Linked DNA regions of Rhizobium sp. N324. Each later gene encodes a partner of the first gene's protein in a complex. Links are inferred from orthologs where the notes say so. Each region holds a gene or a part of one and is shown on either strand. Other genes may lie near its edges.

Evidence for each region.
Region 2: the proteins of dapF (region 1) and AMK05_RS22025 are in contact, whole or in part, in a solved structure (PDB 5YGU), measured with the Escherichia coli proteins. The link is inferred for Rhizobium sp. N324 from one-to-one orthologs.

What each region holds. Positions count from the first base shown.
Region 1 is NZ_CP013630.1:4,424,103-4,432,308, forward strand. What follows is about bases 3,435-6,303. They hold dapF (diaminopimelate epimerase), read right to left. Parts: upstream 5,388-6,303; coding sequence 4,482-5,387; downstream 3,435-4,481. Other genes in these bases: mtaB (tRNA (N(6)-L-threonylcarbamoyladenosine(37)-C(2))-methylthiotransferase MtaB), read right to left, coding at 3,435-4,485; AMK05_RS21345 (hypothetical protein), read right to left, coding at 5,499-5,702; ffh (signal recognition particle protein), read left to right, coding at 6,122-6,303. Outside these bases: AMK05_RS21315 (DsbE family thiol:disulfide interchange protein), read left to right, coding at 1-97; AMK05_RS21320 (DUF2585 domain-containing protein), read right to left, coding at 288-875; AMK05_RS21325 (septation protein A), read right to left, coding at 872-1,546; signal recognition particle-docking protein FtsY, read right to left, coding at 1,625-3,196; more of mtaB, read right to left, coding at 3,214-3,434; more of ffh, read left to right, coding at 6,304-7,696; AMK05_RS21355 (chorismate mutase), read left to right, coding at 7,713-8,033; rpsP (30S ribosomal protein S16), read left to right, coding at 8,086-8,206. UniProt on the Escherichia coli protein: Involved in the succinylase branch of the L-lysine biosynthesis and in the biosynthesis of the pentapeptide incorporated in the peptidoglycan moiety. Catalyzes the stereoinversion of LL-2,6-diaminopimelate (L,L-DAP) to meso-diaminopimelate (meso-DAP).
Region 2 is NZ_CP013630.1:4,575,831-4,584,135, forward strand. The notes cover bases 3,441-6,408. They hold AMK05_RS22025 (RNA pyrophosphohydrolase), read left to right. Parts: upstream 3,441-4,643; coding sequence 4,644-5,174; downstream 5,175-6,408. Other genes in these bases: AMK05_RS22020 (divergent polysaccharide deacetylase family protein), read left to right, coding at 3,441-4,605; bfr (bacterioferritin), read right to left, coding at 5,246-5,731; AMK05_RS22040 (error-prone DNA polymerase), read right to left, coding at 6,219-6,408. Outside these bases: 23S rRNA (pseudouridine(1915)-N(3))-methyltransferase RlmH, read left to right, coding at 1-461; AMK05_RS22010 (murein hydrolase activator EnvC family protein), read left to right, coding at 626-2,023; AMK05_RS22015 (S41 family peptidase), read left to right, coding at 2,013-3,335; more of AMK05_RS22020, read left to right, coding at 3,412-3,440; more of AMK05_RS22040, read right to left, coding at 6,409-8,305. UniProt on the Escherichia coli protein: Master regulator of 5'-end-dependent mRNA decay.

The DNA.
Region 1 (8,206 bases):
GATCCTCTACAAACGCGTCGGCCCCTTCGACGATATCAGCCTGAAGGAAGGGCTGTTTCCGGCGATGGAAAAGGCGCTGGAGAAGCCGGGTTCGTAAGTTTCATCTCGGGTGAAGACCCCTCCCCAACCCCTCCCCACAAGGGGGAGGGACTTATATGACGCGCTGTATGGCGCCAAGCAGCAGCCTTTCCGCGGATGAAACGGTGAAGTGGAATAAGACGGGCGCCGCACTCAAGCCCCTCCCACCTGTGGGGAGGGGTTGGGGAGGGGTTTTCTTCTGACCTGGCCTAAACCCCGCCCTGCCAGACCTTGATCGCCTCCACCGGCCAGATCAGCATCACCACATTGAGCGTCAGATTATCGCGGATCACATAGCCGGTGAAAATCTCGAAGAAGAGGGCGATCGCCACCGTCAGCGCCACCGGCGCGCGCGATGCGAAGAAGAAGCCGATGCACATGAACACGGTGTCCATTGCCGAATTCAGGATGCTGTCGCCGTAATAGTCGAGTGCGATCGTCGCCGTGCGGTAGCGGTCGATGATCAGCGGTGAATTTTCCAGCAGCTCCCAGCCGGATTCGATGACGAGCGCCAGCAGCAGCTTTGCCGCCAGCGGCTTGCGGCGCAGGACGAGATGGCCGAGCCCGTAGAACAGGAAGCCGTGGATGATATGCGACGGCGTGTACCAGTCCGACAGATGCTGCGAATTGCCGCTGGTGTTGACCCCGCCCTCCCATAGCTTGACATAACCGCAGGCGCAGATCGGCACGCGGCCCATCATATATTCGGCAACGATCTGGGCGACCAGCACTGCTAGGCAGGCGACGAACCAGAAACTTTGGTGTCCGACACGATATTCGGCCTCTGTAGCGCTCACTTTTCGCCATCCGTTTCCACATTGATGCTATGCTTCAGAATGAGCGGCATCTGTGACATGGTGAAAATGAGGGTGATCGGAATATTGCCCCACACCTTGAAGACCACCCAAGCATTGTCTGCTGCTTTCATATCAGGCTGATAGTACCAGTTAAAACCACGCCAGACGACCTCGTTAAGGACCGCGCAGAATAGAAAGAAAATGCCCCAGCGAATGGTAAGCTTACGCCAGCCCTCAGCATCGAGTTCGAAGGCGGTGTTGAACACGTAGCCGAGCAGCGATTTCCCAAAGACAAGTCCCCCGAGCAACACAACGCCAAAGAGCCCGTTGATGATCGTGGGCTTCATCTTGATGAAGGTTTCGTTCTGCAGGTAGATTGCCAGCGCGCCGACGATAACCACCACCAGACCGGAGACGAAAGGCATCACCGGTAAGTGCCCAAGCACAATCTTCGAAACGACAAGCGAGACGATCGTCGCTGTCATAAAGAGCGCAGTAGCAATGAAAAGCGGCCCTCCGAGCGCAACCAGGGCCGGAAACTTTCCCGCCAGCCACTCAGCACGCAGGTTGGCAAAGAAGAAGATCAGCAGCGGCCCGAGTTCCAGCGCCAGCTTCAGCAGCGGATGATGCCGGTCGGCCGGGGTCGGGGTGATATCGCTTTCGGTGCTCATGCGTTCGTCAAACCTGCTATTCCTGACAATCTGGTTGCCGGCCGTGCCTTGCAGGCTCTCGGCGGCATATCTGTGGCATCATTGCGGAAGTCCGGCAATGGCATGGGCGAAATCCTCGGCTTCGAATGGCTCCAGATCGTCGACGCCCTCGCCGATCCCGATGAAATAGACCGGCAGCTTGTGCTTGGCGGAGATAGCGACGAGGATGCCGCCGCGTGCCGTGCCGTCGAGCTTGGTCATGATCAGCCCGTTGACGCCGGCGACGTTGCGGAAGATCTCGACTTGGCTTAGCGCATTCTGTCCCGTCGTCGCGTCGAGCGTCTGCAGCACGGTGTGCGGCGCATCGGGATCGAGCTTGCCGAGCACGCGCACAATCTTCTCGAGCTCGGCCATCAGCTCGGCCTTGTTCTGCAGGCGGCCGGCGGTATCGACGATCAGCACGTCGCATTTTTTCGCCTTGGCCTGTTCGAAGGCGTCATAGGCAAGGCCGGCGGCATCGGCGCCAAGCTTGGTGCCGACGAATTCCGAGTTCGTCCGCTCGGCCCAGATCTTCAGCTGCTCGATCGCTGCCGCGCGGAACGTATCGCCGGCCGCCAGCATCACCTTCAACCCGGCACCGGATAGCTTCGCCGCCAGCTTGCCGATCGTCGTCGTCTTGCCGGTACCGTTGACGCCGACGACGAGGATGACATGTGGCTTGTGCGAGAGATCGAGCTGCAGCGGCTTGGCGACCGGCTTCAGGACCTTGGCGATTTCGGACGCCATGATCCGGCTGACATCCTCGCCGGTGACATCCTTGCCATAGCGCTCGGACGCCAGCGTATCGGTGACGCGCAGCGCGGTCTCGACGCCGAGATCGGCCTGGATCAACAGGTCTTCGAGATCCTGCAGCGTCTCGTCGTCGAGCTTGCGCTTGGTGAAGAGCGCGGTGATCTGGCCGGTCAGCTGCGAGGAGGTGCGCGCCAGACCGTTGCGCAGCCGCTGGAACCAGCTGAGTTTCGGCTGCGGGGTGATGGGCTGCGGTTCGACGATTGCCGGGCCGGTGGCGAAGCCTTTGGGGAGGATGGGCTCAACGGCTGGCGCCGGCTCCATCTCCGATGACGGCAGGGGCGTTTCGGCGGAAAGCTCGCGATCGGCGGCTTCCCCCCCTACCCTGCCGGGCATCCCCCCCACAGGTGGGGGGAAACTCGCGGCGATGTCTTCCGCCGCATTGACTGCATCATCCGCAGCGACGGGTTCACTCTCCACATCTGCAGGAGCACTCTCCGCATCTATTGATTGGCGAGCGGCATCCAACTGTTCAGTCCCCCCACCTGTGGGGGGGACGCCCGGCAGGGTAGGGGGGGTATCTTCCTTCGCTTCCTCTTCGGCCTCCAGCAGCGACAACGGCACGACACCCATATCGCCGAGCTGATCGGCCGGCAGCAACACGTCCGTTTCAGCCTCGACTGGCTCCTCTATCTCACCCTCGCCGATATCCGCCGCCGGCCCGCCGGCCGTATCCATTTCCTCGGGCAGCACCGGATCATCGGCGACCGGCAGATCTTCGGCGCGCGAACGCCGCTCCAGCTCCTTGTCGACCGCCTCGGGCACGGACTCTTCAGCCGGCTTGCCGAAGGTGAAGACCTTTTTGATGAAACTGAGCGCCATGGGGATTCCGTGAAAAGTCAGGCCGCCGCGGCCGTCAATTGCATGTCGAGGTGCTTGCCATTGTGGCCGGTGATCGTGGCCGGCACAAGTTCGCCGGGACGAAGGCCGGGTGCTGCCACCAGCGTGAAGTTTTCCGTATGCGCCAGGCCATTGTTTTCGACAAGCAGCCATTGCCGGGTTCCGATCATGCGATCGAGATGGGATAGATGCAGCCTATGTCCAGCGGCGCGCAGCCTGGCGGCGCGCTCCTTGACCAGCGACCGGTCGAGCTGCGGCATGCGGGCAGCCGGCGTGCCGGGACGCGGGCTGTAGGGAAAGACGTGCAGATGCGCGATGTCGGCCTCTTCGGCCAGTTGCACCGCATTGCCGAACATCTCTTCCGTCTCCGTCGGGAAACCGGCGATGATATCGGCGCCGAAGCTCATCTCGGGACGCAGACGGCGCGCCTCCTCGATGAAACGCAGTGCATCGGCGCGTGAATGCCGGCGCTTCATCCGCTTCAGGATCATGTCGTCGCCATGCTGCAGCGACAGATGCAGATGCGGCATGAAGCGCGGCTCGTCGGCAATGAGATCCATCAGATGCACATCGGCCTCGATGCTGTCGATCGAGGAAAGCCTAAGGCGGCGGATATCGGGGAGCTGCTTCAAAAGCGTCTTCGCCAGCAGCCCGAGCGTCGGCGCCCCCGGCAGATCGCCGCCATAGCTGGTGGCATCGACCCCGGTCAGCACGATCTCGCGATAGCCGCTGTCGGCGAGCTTGCGGGCCTGGTCGACGACCGCCCCCATCGGCACGGAGCGGGAATTGCCGCGGCCATAGGGAATGATGCAGAAGGTACAGCGGTGGTCGCAGCCGTTCTGCACCTGGATGAAGGCGCGCACATGGCCGTCGATGTGCCTCACCATCTGCGGCGCCGTCGCCTTGACGCTCATGATATCGTTGACGCGGAGCTTCTCCTGAGCCGAAACGCCGAAATCCGGCAGGCCGCGATAGGAGGCGCTCGAAAGCTTCTCCTCGTTGCCGAGCACGGCATCGACCTCCGCCATTTCGGCGAAGGTCTCTTTCTCAGTCTGCGCGGCACAGCCGGTGACGATAATGCGGGCATGCGGGTTGTCGCGCCGGACCCGGCGGATCGCTTGGCGAGCCTGGCGAACGGCCTCGCCGGTCACGGCACAGGTATTGACCAGAATGGCATTGTTGAGCCCGGCCTTCTCAGCCTGCGCCTTCATCACTTCGGATTCATATGTGTTGAGGCGGCAGCCGAAGGTAATGACTTCGATGCCGCTCACTGCGCCCCCACCTCTCGGGTACCGTCGCGCGACCACGAACCCGTCGAGGGATCGAGCCTGCCCGACCATTCCCATTCGGCCGGGCCGGTCATGATGACGTGATCGTCGCGCTCGCGCCATTCGATCGAAAGCACAGCCGGCGGCTTGGCGCTTGCCACATTGATCGTCACCTTGCGGCCGGTGCGCCCGGTGCGCGCGGCGCTGACTGCGGCAGAACAGGCGGCCGAGCCGCAGGCGAGCGTCAGTCCGGCGCCGCGCTCCCAGGTCCGCGTCGTCATCGATGCCGGCGAGGTCACCTGCGCCAGCGTGATATTGGCGCGCTCGGGAAACATCGGATGGTTTTCGAGCAGCGGCCCGAAGCGGGCGAGATCATAGGACATCACGTCCCGGTCCACCCAGAAGATCGCATGCGGATTGCCCATCGACATGACAGACGGCGAATGCAGCACCGGATTGTCGATCGGGCCGATCTGCAGTTCGATGCGGCTGGTGTCGTGGAATTCTTCCGCCAGCGGGATCTTCTGCCAATCGAACACCGGCCGGCCCATATCGACGGAGATCGTCCCGTCCTCGTGTTCGACGGCGTTGAGAATGCCGGCGACCGTCTGGAAGGTGAAGGCCTTGCGGCCGGTCTCGGCGGCCAGCGCCTGCACGACACAACGCGTGCCGTTGCCGCAGGCCTGCGCCTTCGAGCCGTCGGAATTCAGGATATCGATGAAGGCATCGGTGCCGTCGGCCTTCGGATCATGGATCGCCATGATCTGGTCGAACTCGGTCGCAGGATCGGCATTAAGTGCCACCGCCGCAGCTGGCGTCACCTTATCCGGCCGGCCGCGCATATCGACGACCAGGATCTTGTTGCCAAGCCCGTTCATCCTCGCGAATTCGACCGTTGCGCTCATGATATCTTCCGTCCGTGTTTCCGCTGTATATGGCGGAAATGCGAAGGAATTACCAGTGGGTGAGTGCCGCGCAGCTATAGCCGCCGGCCGCCCTTTGGAGGCCGTCCGGTTTTACCGCTCAACACCGTCGGAAGCAAAAGACGCCGCATGCGCTTCGACGATGGCGGCGGTAATGACTTTTCTCAGCTCGTAGACCAGCGAACGGGACCGTTTGCGATCCAGATCCTGTGCTGCTTTTGCAAGACTAAGGCCTTCGTTCAGAACAATATGATGGGCCCGTGCCAGTGCCCAGCTTTCAATATCAGGATTGATCATTCGTATCTCCGCCGGATCATCCGGCATCAAGGATATTCACGAATCATTTTACACGATGCACTTAAGTAGAAAGTAGAATCATAAGCGCAATATTTTGCAACTGGCCTCTATGGCGTTTGGACTGTTCGCGGGAAATTTAGCCGGCCGTGCCCGACCGCGCAGGTTTGCGCAACCCCCGCTATGCGGCCTTTAGTCCGCATTCGCTTGACTTTCGCGCCGCTTTCCTGTTTATCGCGCCCAATCCGCGACGAGCCGCATGACTCCGAGCCGCCGACCGGGACCTGAGATCCCGGAGGTCAACACCCGACAGCGCGATGCGCCCTCGGGTGCTTTTTGGCTTTGCGTCTTGTTTTCGTCAAGGAAAAGCACGACGTTTCCGGGCATATCGAACCCGCCCGAAACGTATCAAGGAAGAGCCCATGTTTGAAAACCTCCAGGACCGTCTTGGATCCATTCTGAATGGACTGACAGGCCGTGGCGCGCTTTCGGAAGCCGATGTTTCCGCAGCGCTGCGCGAGGTTCGCCGTGCGCTGCTGGAGGCCGACGTCGCGCTCGACGTCGTGCGTTCCTTCACCGACCGCGTGCGGGAAAAGGCCGTCGGCGCCGAGATCCTGAAGTCGATCAAACCCGGTCAGATGGTCGTCAAGATCGTCCATGACGAACTGATCGAAATGCTGGGCGGCGAAGGCGTCGGCATCGACCTGCATGCGGCCGCCCCCGTCGTCGTCATGATGGTCGGCCTGCAGGGCTCGGGCAAGACGACGACGACAGCCAAAATCGCCCATCGCCTGTCGACGCGCGATAAGAAGAAGGTGCTGATGGCGTCGCTCGACACGCGTCGTCCGGCAGCCCAGGAGCAGCTTCGCCAGCTCGGCGCCCAGGCCAGCATAGACACACTGCCCATTATTTCAGGCCAGTCGCCGACCGATATCGCCGCCCGCGCCGTGCAGGCGGCGAGACTCGGCGGCCATGACGTCGTCATCCTCGACACTGCCGGCCGCACGCATATCGACGAGCCCTTGATGGTCGAGATGGCCGACATCAAGAAGCGCTCGAACCCGCATGAAATCCTGCTGGTCGCCGACTCGCTCACCGGTCAGGACGCCGTCAACCTCGCCCGCAACTTCGACGACCGTGTCGGCATCACCGGCCTGGTGCTGACCCGCATGGACGGCGACGGCCGCGGCGGTGCCGCCCTTTCGATGCGCGCCGTCACCGGCAAGCCGATCAAGCTGATCGGCGTCGGCGAGAAGATGAGCGAGCTGGAGGAGTTTCATCCCCGCCGTATCGCCGACCGCATCCTCGGCATGGGCGACATCGTCTCGCTCGTCGAGCGCGCGGCCGAGAATATCGACGCCGAGAAGGCGGCCGCCATGGCCGCCAAGATGGCCAAGGGCAAATTCGATCTCGACGACCTCGCCGATCAGCTGCGCCAGATGCAGAAGATGGGCGGCATGGGCGGCATCATGGGGATGATGCCCGGCATGGCCGGGATGAAGGACAAGATGGCCGCAGCCGGCCTCGACGACAAGCTTTTCGGCCGTCAGATCGCCATCATCCAGTCGATGACCAGGGCCGAGCGCGCCAACCCCGACCTGCTCAAGCATTCGCGCAAGAAGCGCATCGCCGCCGGTTCCGGCACCGATGCCGCCGCCATCAATAAGCTTCTGAAGATGCACCGCCAGATGGCCGACATGATGAAGATGATGGGCGGCAAGGGCAAAGGCGGCATGATGAAGCAGATGATGGGCGGCCTTGCCGGCAAGATGGGGCTTGGCGGCGGCCTAGGCGGCATGCCCGATCTCTCCAATATCGATCCCCGGCAGCTCGAGGCCTTGCAGAAGCAGGCGGAAGCGGCGGGGCTTGGAAAGCCGGGTGGGGGTATGCCCGGTCTCGGCGGCCTGCCGGGTGGTTTGCCTGGCCTCGGCGGCGCCAAGCTGCCGGGTCTCGGCGGTGGTTTCCCGGGATTGCCCGGCTTGCCGAAGAAGAAGTGAAAGGATCGCTTGCCCCATGATTGATCCGAACGTCAAAGCCCAGCTCGCGAGCTATCGTCAGTCGATCGACAATATCGACGCCGCGCTCGTGCACATGCTGGCCGAACGCTTCCGGTGCACCAAAGAGGTCGGCGTGCTGAAGGCCAAATACAATCTGCCGCCGGCCGATCCGGCGCGCGAGGAATACCAGATCGAACGCCTTCGCCAGTTGGCGAAAGCCGCCAATCTGGACCCGGATTTCGCCGAGAAGTTCCTGAACTTCGTCATCAAGGAAGTCATCCGGCATCATGAGCAGATCGCTGCGGATCACGCTGAACAGAGCGCCACAGCCCGATAACCCGCCTGATCACTGATCAGGCGATCAAAGAAAAGCCTAAGGAGTAAAGAACATGGCACTGAAAATTCGTCTCGCCCGCGGTGGCTCCAAGAAGCGCCCGTATTACCACGTCGTTCTCGCCGATGCGCGCAGCCCGCGTGACGGCCGCTTCCTGGAAAACCTCGGCTCCTGGA
Region 2 (8,305 bases), 150 kb from region 1 along the record:
TGGGACGGCTGAAATCCGGCCCCGAAAAGGATCTTGCGGCCCGTTATTTCGACCGTTTCGCCAAGGCCGGCCCTGCTGTCGGCCTCGAACTTACCCGCGTTGCCGAAGTGGCCGAAAGCCGCGCCTCCAATGCGGAAACCCGCAAGCGCGAGGAAGCGGCGCAGCTTGTGAAATCGCTTGCCGACGGCAGCGTCCTCATTCTTCTCGACGAACGCGGCAAGGCGCTCGACAGCGAAGCCTTCGCGGGCCTGCTCGGCGCCTATCGCGACCAGGGCAAACGCGAGCTGACCATCGCCATCGGCGGCGCCGACGGCCTCGATCCCTCCCTCTACGACCGTGCCGACGCCACGCTTTGCTTGGGTAAAATGACCTGGCCGCATCAGCTCGTGCGCACGCTGATTGCCGAACAGCTCTATCGTGCCGTGACCATCCTGTCCGGCCATCCCTATCACCGCGTCTGATGCCGCATCGGCCCGATGCGCCACATTGTCACGCAGCCGTGTTTGCTTGGCCGCCCGATGTGCTTCGAACTTTCTGGCAAAGCGCGCCAAATCAGCTTAGTCTCCGCGCGATTTGAGAAAGTGCCCCAACACGCATGACGAGAGCATCCACCAGGCGACACCGCATGATCCTGCCGGCTATCGCGGCCGGTATCGGTGCGGCGGTGATTGCCGTGTCGGCAGATCCCTTCATCGTCCGGGCGCAGGATGCCGCACCTGAAGCGGCACAATCGGCGCCGCCGGCAGCCGAGCCGCCCCCACCTGATCCGGCCGCCGAACTGGCCGCCAAACGGGATAAGACCCGTGCCGAACTCGAAACCCTGTCGAAAACCATCAGTCTTTCCAGCGACAAAGTGAGCGCGCTGCAGCAGAGCATCGCCGATCTGGAAAAAAACACGCAAAGCATCCGTCAGGCGCTGATCGAGTCCGCCGCCCGCCGCAAGGGGCTCGACAAGCAGATCCTCGAAAGCGAGAAGAAGCTTGCCGATCTCGGCGTCAAGGAGGATGGCATCCGCCGGTCCCTGCACGAGCGCCGCGGCCTGCTGGCAGAAGTGCTGGCAGCGCTGCAGCGCATGGGCCGCAACCCGCCGCCGGCTTTGCTCGTCACCCCTGACGACGCGCTCGCCTCGGTGCGCAGCGCCATCCTGCTCGGCGCCGTGGTGCCCGGCATCCGCAAGGAGACCGACAAGCTTGCCGGCGACCTGGCAAGCCTCGCCGCCTTGCAGGCCGCAAGCGCTGCCGAAAAGGCCGGCCTGACCGCGACGATGACGGATAGTATCGAGGAAGAGCGGCGCATGGACCTGCTGCTTGCCGAAAACGACAAGCTCAGCCGCAGCAACGCCGCCGAACTCGAGGCCGAGAGAAAACGCTCGGAGGAACTGGCAGGCAAGGCGACCAGCCTTGAAGGTCTCGTCGCCTCGATGGAATCCGAGATCGCTTCGGTGCGCGATGCCGCCGCCGCCGCCCGTCAGGCGGAGGAGAACCGCAAGCTGATGACGGACGAGCAGCGCGCCCAGGCCAAGGCCTTGGCCGACAGTGGTGTGCCCGATAAAAACCGCATTGCGCCCGCATATCCCTTCGGAGAATTGAAGGCGAAATTGGAGGTGCCCGTTGCCGGCGATATCCTGCGCCAGTTCGGCGATGCCGACGGCACCGGCCACGAGGCGATGGGAATGACGGTCGCCACCAATCCGGAGACGGTGGTGACGGCGCCTGCCGATGGCCTGGTGGTTTTCGCCGGCGCTTTCCGCAGTTACGGCCAGATGATCATCCTGGACACCGGCGATGGTTACCACTTGGTTCTCTCGGGAATGGACACGATCAATACCCGTCAGGGAAAATTCGTTTTCTCCGGCGAGCCGCTCGCCGTGATGGGCGCGAAAAGAGTGGCAAGCGCAACTGCATTGGCGCTGGAAACGGACCGGCCAACGCTTTACATTGAATTTCGAAAGGACGGTAAACCGGTCGATTCCCGACCGTGGTGGACCGCCAAAGACACTGGAAAGGCACGCAATGATTCGTAGGGCTTCTCTTGTTCTGGTCGGCGCATTGATGGGTGCGACCGCCATGAGCGTCATTTACTCGGCGGGCGTGCCGGCAGAAGCGGCCGGATCCTCCACCTACAAGGAACTCTCGGTGTTCGGCGACGTCTTCGAGCGTGTGCGCGCCCAATATGTGACGCCGCCGGCCGAAGACAAGCTGATCGAAAACGCCATCAACGGCATGCTCTCTTCGCTGGATCCGCATTCGAGCTACATGAATGCGAAGGACGCCGAGGACATGCGCACCCAGACCAAGGGTGAATTCGGTGGCCTCGGCATCGAAGTCACCATGGAAGACGAACTCGTCAAGGTCATCACCCCGATCGACGATACGCCCGCCGCCAAGGCCGGTGTTCTCGCCGGCGATTACATCTCCGAGATCGACGGCCAGTCCGTGCGTGGCCTGAAGCTCGAGGACGCCGTCGAGAAGATGCGCGGCGCCGTCAACACGCCGATCAAGCTGACGCTGATCCGCAAGGGCGCCGACAAGCCGATCGAGCTGACGATCGTCCGTGACGTCGTCGCCGTCCAGGCCGTCAAGTCGCGTGTCGAGGACGATGTCGGTTATCTCCGCATCATCTCCTTCACCGAGAAGACCTATCCCGACATGGAAAAGGCGATCAAGAAGATCAAGGACACCGTTCCGGCCGACAAGCTGAAGGGTTATGTCCTCGACCTGCGCCTCAATCCGGGCGGTCTGCTCGACCAGGCGATCAACGTCTCCGATGCGCTGCTGCAGCGCGGCGAAGTCGTGTCGACCCGCGGCCGCAATCCCGATGAAACCCGCCGCTTCAATGCCGGCCCGGGCGACCTGACGGATGGCAAGCCGGTGATCGTGCTGATCAACGGTGGCTCGGCCTCCGCATCGGAAATCGTCGCCGGCGCTCTTCAGGATCTGCGCCGCGCCACCGTTCTCGGCACGCGCTCCTTCGGTAAGGGCTCCGTCCAGACGATCATCCCGCTCGGCGAAAACGGCGCGCTGCGCCTGACCACGGCGCTCTACTACACGCCGTCGGGCCGCTCGATCCAGGGCACCGGCATCACCCCCGACATCAAGGTCGAGGAGCCGCTGCCGGAGGAACTGCAGGGCAAGATGGTAACCGAAGGCGAATCCAGCCTGCGCGGCCACATCAAGGGCCAGAGCGAGACCGACGAAGGTTCGGGCTCCGTAGCCTATGTGCCGCCGGATCCGAAGGACGACGTGCAGTTGAACTACGCGCTCGATCTGCTGCGCGGCAAGAAGACCGACCCGTCCTTCCCGCCGAACCCCGACAAAGCCGTCGTCGCCAAGTAATGATCACCTCAAGGCCGGGCACCTCGTCCGGCCTTGACCCTTTCTGCTGTTTCCCGGTTTTGGAGCGGGTAAAAAATTGGGAACGGACCTGCATGCGCCTTTGGGCCGCAACCGCAAAACCGGCAGCCGGCGCCCGGGTGTTCTGCGCCTCGGTCGTATCGCAGCCAGTCTTTGTCTTTTCGCCATAGGCGGCTTTTCCCTCTATACGGCGTTTCGCGGCGATGGGCTTGAGCGCCCCAAGCCATCGGCCACCGAACAGGCCGCAACGCCATCCTCCAATACCCCTCAGCCACCGGCGAGCGCCAACCAGGCGGCGGACGGCATGCCGCGCGCCGAACCGCGCTCGGGCGCCAACGTCGAACAGATGGTCACCGGCGACGGCTCCGTCGTCACCAAATACAGCCCCCGCCCGCGCGACGGCGGCGGGCCGGTGCTGGTCGATGCCATGCAGATCGGCCAGGATCCGCGCATGGCGGCCCAGCCGAATGAAGCGCTGCTCGAGGAAACGCCTTTCGGCAGGTTGCCGATCGTCGGCCCCGACGGCCGGCGGCCGATGGATCAATATGCCCGCCCCGCATCCGGCGCGCGCGGCGTCCGCATCGCCATCGTGGTCAGCGGCCTCGGGCTCAGCCAGACGGGGACGCAGCGCGCCATCGCCGAATTGCCCGAAGAAATCACCTTCGCCTTTGCCGCAAGCGGCAACAGCCTGCAGCGCTGGATGCAGGAGGCCCGCCGCGGCGGCCATGAGATTCTGCTGCAAGTGCCGCTCGAACCGTTTGATTATCCGGCGAACGATCCGGGTCCGGAAACTCTGCTGACCTCGAAGCCGGTCGCCCGCAACATCGAGAACCTGCACAAGGCGATGGGCGAAATCACCAATTATACCGGCATCATGAACTATCTCGGTGGCCGTTTCCTCTCCGATTCCACCGCCATGGAGCCGGTGATGCGCGATATCGGCAAGCGCGGCCTGCTGTTCCTCGACGACGGCACCTCGGCGCAGTCGAAGACGGCGGTGGTCGCCAAGGGCACCGAGCTGCCCTACGCCTTCGCCGACCTGCAACTCGACGGCCAACTCGATATCAATGCCGTTCTGAAGAAGCTCGACGAACTCGAGCGCATCGCCCGCAAGAACGGCCAGGCGATCGGTGTCGCCTCGGCTTTCGATGAGAGCGTCGACGCCATCGCCAAATGGAGCGAGGAGGCTGCGATGCGCGGCATCGAGATCGTCGGCGTCGCCGCCCTGACCAGCGACCCCCAGAATCCGTGAAAAGCAATCCCTGAGACCATTCCTGAACGGAGAAGAAGATGAGCCGGGCGACCGTAAAAGCCGAGGACCTGCCCTACCGCCCCTGCGTCGGCGTGATGATCCTGAACCGCGATGGCCTGGTTTGGGCCGGGCGGCGCATTCCCGACGGCAATTCGGAGTATGACGGCTCGCCGCAGCTCTGGCAGATGCCGCAGGGCGGCATCGACAAGGGCGAGGATCCCTTGGACGCCGCCTATCGCGAGCTCTACGAGGAGACCGGCATCAAGACGGTGACCCTGCTTGCCGAAGCGGCAGACTGGATCAACTATGATCTGCCGCCGGCGCTGATCGGCATCGGATTGAAAGGAAAATTCCGCGGCCAGACGCAGCGCTGGTTCGCTTTCCGCTTCGATGGCGACGACAGCGAGATCGCCATCAACCCGCCGCCCGGCGGCCACGAGCCGGAATTCGATTGCTGGGAATGGAAGCCGATGCAGGAACTGCCGGGACTGATCGTCCCTTTCAAGCGCAGCGTCTACGACCAAGTGGTGGCCGAGTTCCAGCATCTGGCGGCGTTGCGGGAAGACTGATCGAGACGGATTCGTTTGATAATACAGATATGGAATACCGGCCGCCTGAGCGGCCGGTATTCGTTCGAATGTTATTCGGCTTCGTTGGCGGAATCGGCGTTGAGCTGGCCGTATTTGCTCTCGCCGATTTTCCCGAGCAGATCGAGCTGCGTTTCGAGGAAGTCGATATGGCCTTCCTCATCCATCAGCAGCTCTTCGAAGAGTTTCATGGAAACGTAATCGCCGGCTTCGTAACAGATATCGCGCGATTTCTTGTAGGCCGCGCGGGCGTCGTATTCGCCGGCAAGATCGGCCTCGAGCACTTCCTTGACGTTCTGGCCGATGCGCAGAGGCGCAAGGGTCTGCAGATTGGGGTGGCCTTCAAGGAAAATGATGCGTGCAACAAGCCGGTCGGCATGGTGCATCTCTTCGATCGATTCGGCGCGTTCCTTCTTGGCGAGCTTGGTGTAGCCCCAGTCCTCAAGAAGACGATAATGTACCCAATATTGATTGACTGCCCCGAGCTCGAGGAACAACGCCTCGTTAAGCCGCTCGATGACTTTTTTGTCGCCTTTCAATGTCCGCTCTCCTGTTTTCCTCATGGAATTGTTTCAAGCGTGACATGAAATCAAATATTTCGGTCTCCGTCGAGTGGCGACGGGCGTGATATTCCTCGGTCGTCTGGATGATGATGTCGACGACGTTGGGGAAGCAGCCGCAGCAGCGGCCGCGTTTTTCCATGGCGTGGTAGACCTTCGCCGGCACGATAAGCTGCCAACAGTCTTCATCGAGAAGGTTGGTGATAACCTCCCGGATTTCCTTGTCGGTTATATAGTTGCAGCTGCAGACAAGCACGTCTTCATTTCCAAACATGACACTGACTATCGTGTTTTCTGCTAAAGAAGATGGTGGCTGTCAAGAAAAAATTCGAGCACCGCTTCATGGGATGCGGCGTCCAAATGACAAGCCGATGCATATCGTCCGGGATTATCCAGTGCTTCCAGGATGATGACGCCATAAGGCAACTGAAGGCGGGCCGCGGGATCCCGACGGGTGCGGCGCATTTTAATGGAAGTTGCGTCCGCGCGGCATCACCTCGGCAGTTTCCGCTATGCCGGAATTGCGGCCTGTGGCCGCCATTCGTTTTTCCAGCTCCGCTCTCTCCTGTGCATGTGCAAGCTTTTTCTGCCGCTGATCGACACCTGGGCTCAGCACTTCGTCTGCCCGCTCGCAGACGCCGAAACGCCGGGCCTCGCGCTGCAGGATGCCGAGCGCCGGCGTCATGTCCTCGATTTGCTCGACGACGGTATGGATCACGCCGCTCTGGCTTTGCAGCCTGCCGCGGATTTTCACCAACCGGGCGCCCATCACAACCGAGCGGTATGTGTCGAAGATTTTCGGCCAGACGATCGCATTGGCGACGCCGGTCTCATCCTCGAGCGTCATGAAGATCACGCCTTTGGCCGATCCCGGCCGTTGGCGCACCGGCACCAGGCCCGCAATCGTCACCCTTCTGCCGTTGGCGACTTTCAACAGATCGACATTGCGCGTCACATCGGCATGCCGCAATTCCTCGCGCAGGAAGGAGACCGGATGCGCCTTCAGCGACAGCGAGAGATAACGATAGTCCTCGATGACCTGCTCTCCCGGCAGCATGTCCGGCAGCTTCGTTGCCGGCTCAGCCTGGAGATCGACATGACGGACCTGCTCGAAAAGCGGCAGCTCCTCGGCTGCGCTCTTCACATCCAAGGCCCGCACCGCCCAGAGCGCGTCGCGTCGCGATAGCTTGAGGGATTGGAAGGCATCGGCATCCGCCAGCCGCTCGATGACGGATTTCTGCAGGCCGGACCGCAGCCAGAGGTCCCGAACGGAACCGTAGCCTCTGCCTCGATGTTTGACGAGCAGCTCCATCTCCTTATCCGAGATGCCCTTGATCTGCCGAAAGCCGAGCCGCACCGCATGCCGGGCCTTGATGATCCCGCGCATCTCACGGTGATGGAAATCGACAGCATTCGGATCGAAAGCAGCCTCTTCCAGACCGCAATCCCAATCGGATTCATTGATGTCGACCGGCAGGATCCTTACCCCATGCTCGCGTGCATCCCGTACCAGCTGCGCCGGCGCATAGAACCCCATCGGCTGGGAATTCAGCATCGCCGCGCAGAAGACGTCGGGATAATAGGCCTTGAGCCAAGAGGAGGCATAGACGAGCAGCGCAAAGGAGGCGGCATGGCTTTCAGGGAAGCCATATTCACCGAAGCCTTTGATCTGGTTGAAACATTGCTGCGCGAATTCCCGAGCATAACCCTTTGAGGCCATTCCCTCGATGAACCTCGTCTCGAAATTGCCGATCGTGCCGGTTCGCTTGAATGTCGCCATCGCCCTGCGAAGCTTGTCGGCTTCCGCAGGCGCAAAGCCTGCAGCGGTAATGGCGATCTGCATCGCCTGTTCCTGAAACAGCGGCACGCCGAGGGTTCTTTCCAGAACCGTTTTCAGCTCCTCGCTTGGATATTCGATCGGGATATTCCTGGCCCGCTGCTCCCGGCGCTTCAGATAGGGATGCACCATATCGCCCTGGATGGGGCCCGGCCGGACGATCGCCACCTCGATGACGAGGTCGTAGAACAGCTTCGGCTTCAGGCGCGGCAGCATGCTCATCTGCGCCCGGCTCTCGATCTGGAAGACGCCAAGCGTATCGGCCCGGCCCATCATCTCGTAAACCGGCCTGCCTTCGTCCCCATGTTCCCTGTTGCCGAGATCGGCGAGCGTCTTCTTCACGCCGTAATGCAGTTCAAGCAGCGAAAAACCCTTCCGCAGGCAGGTCAGCATGCCGAGCGCCAGCACATCCACCTTGAGGATCTTGACGTTGTCGAGATCGTCCTTGTCCCATTCGATCATGTAGCGGTCCGGCATGGCCGTCTTCATGATCGGCACCACCTCGTCGAGCCGGTCCCGCGTTATGACGAAGCCGCCGACATGCTGGGTGAGGTGGCGCGGGAAGCCGAGAAGCGCGGAGGCATATTTCAGCACGTTCCTGGTGACCGGATCCTTGATGTCGAGGCCGGCCGCCTTGGCATCGCGCTCGGAAAGATTGTCCTCCGACCAGCCCCAGACGAGACTGCTGATCGCCGACTGGACATCTTCCGACAGTC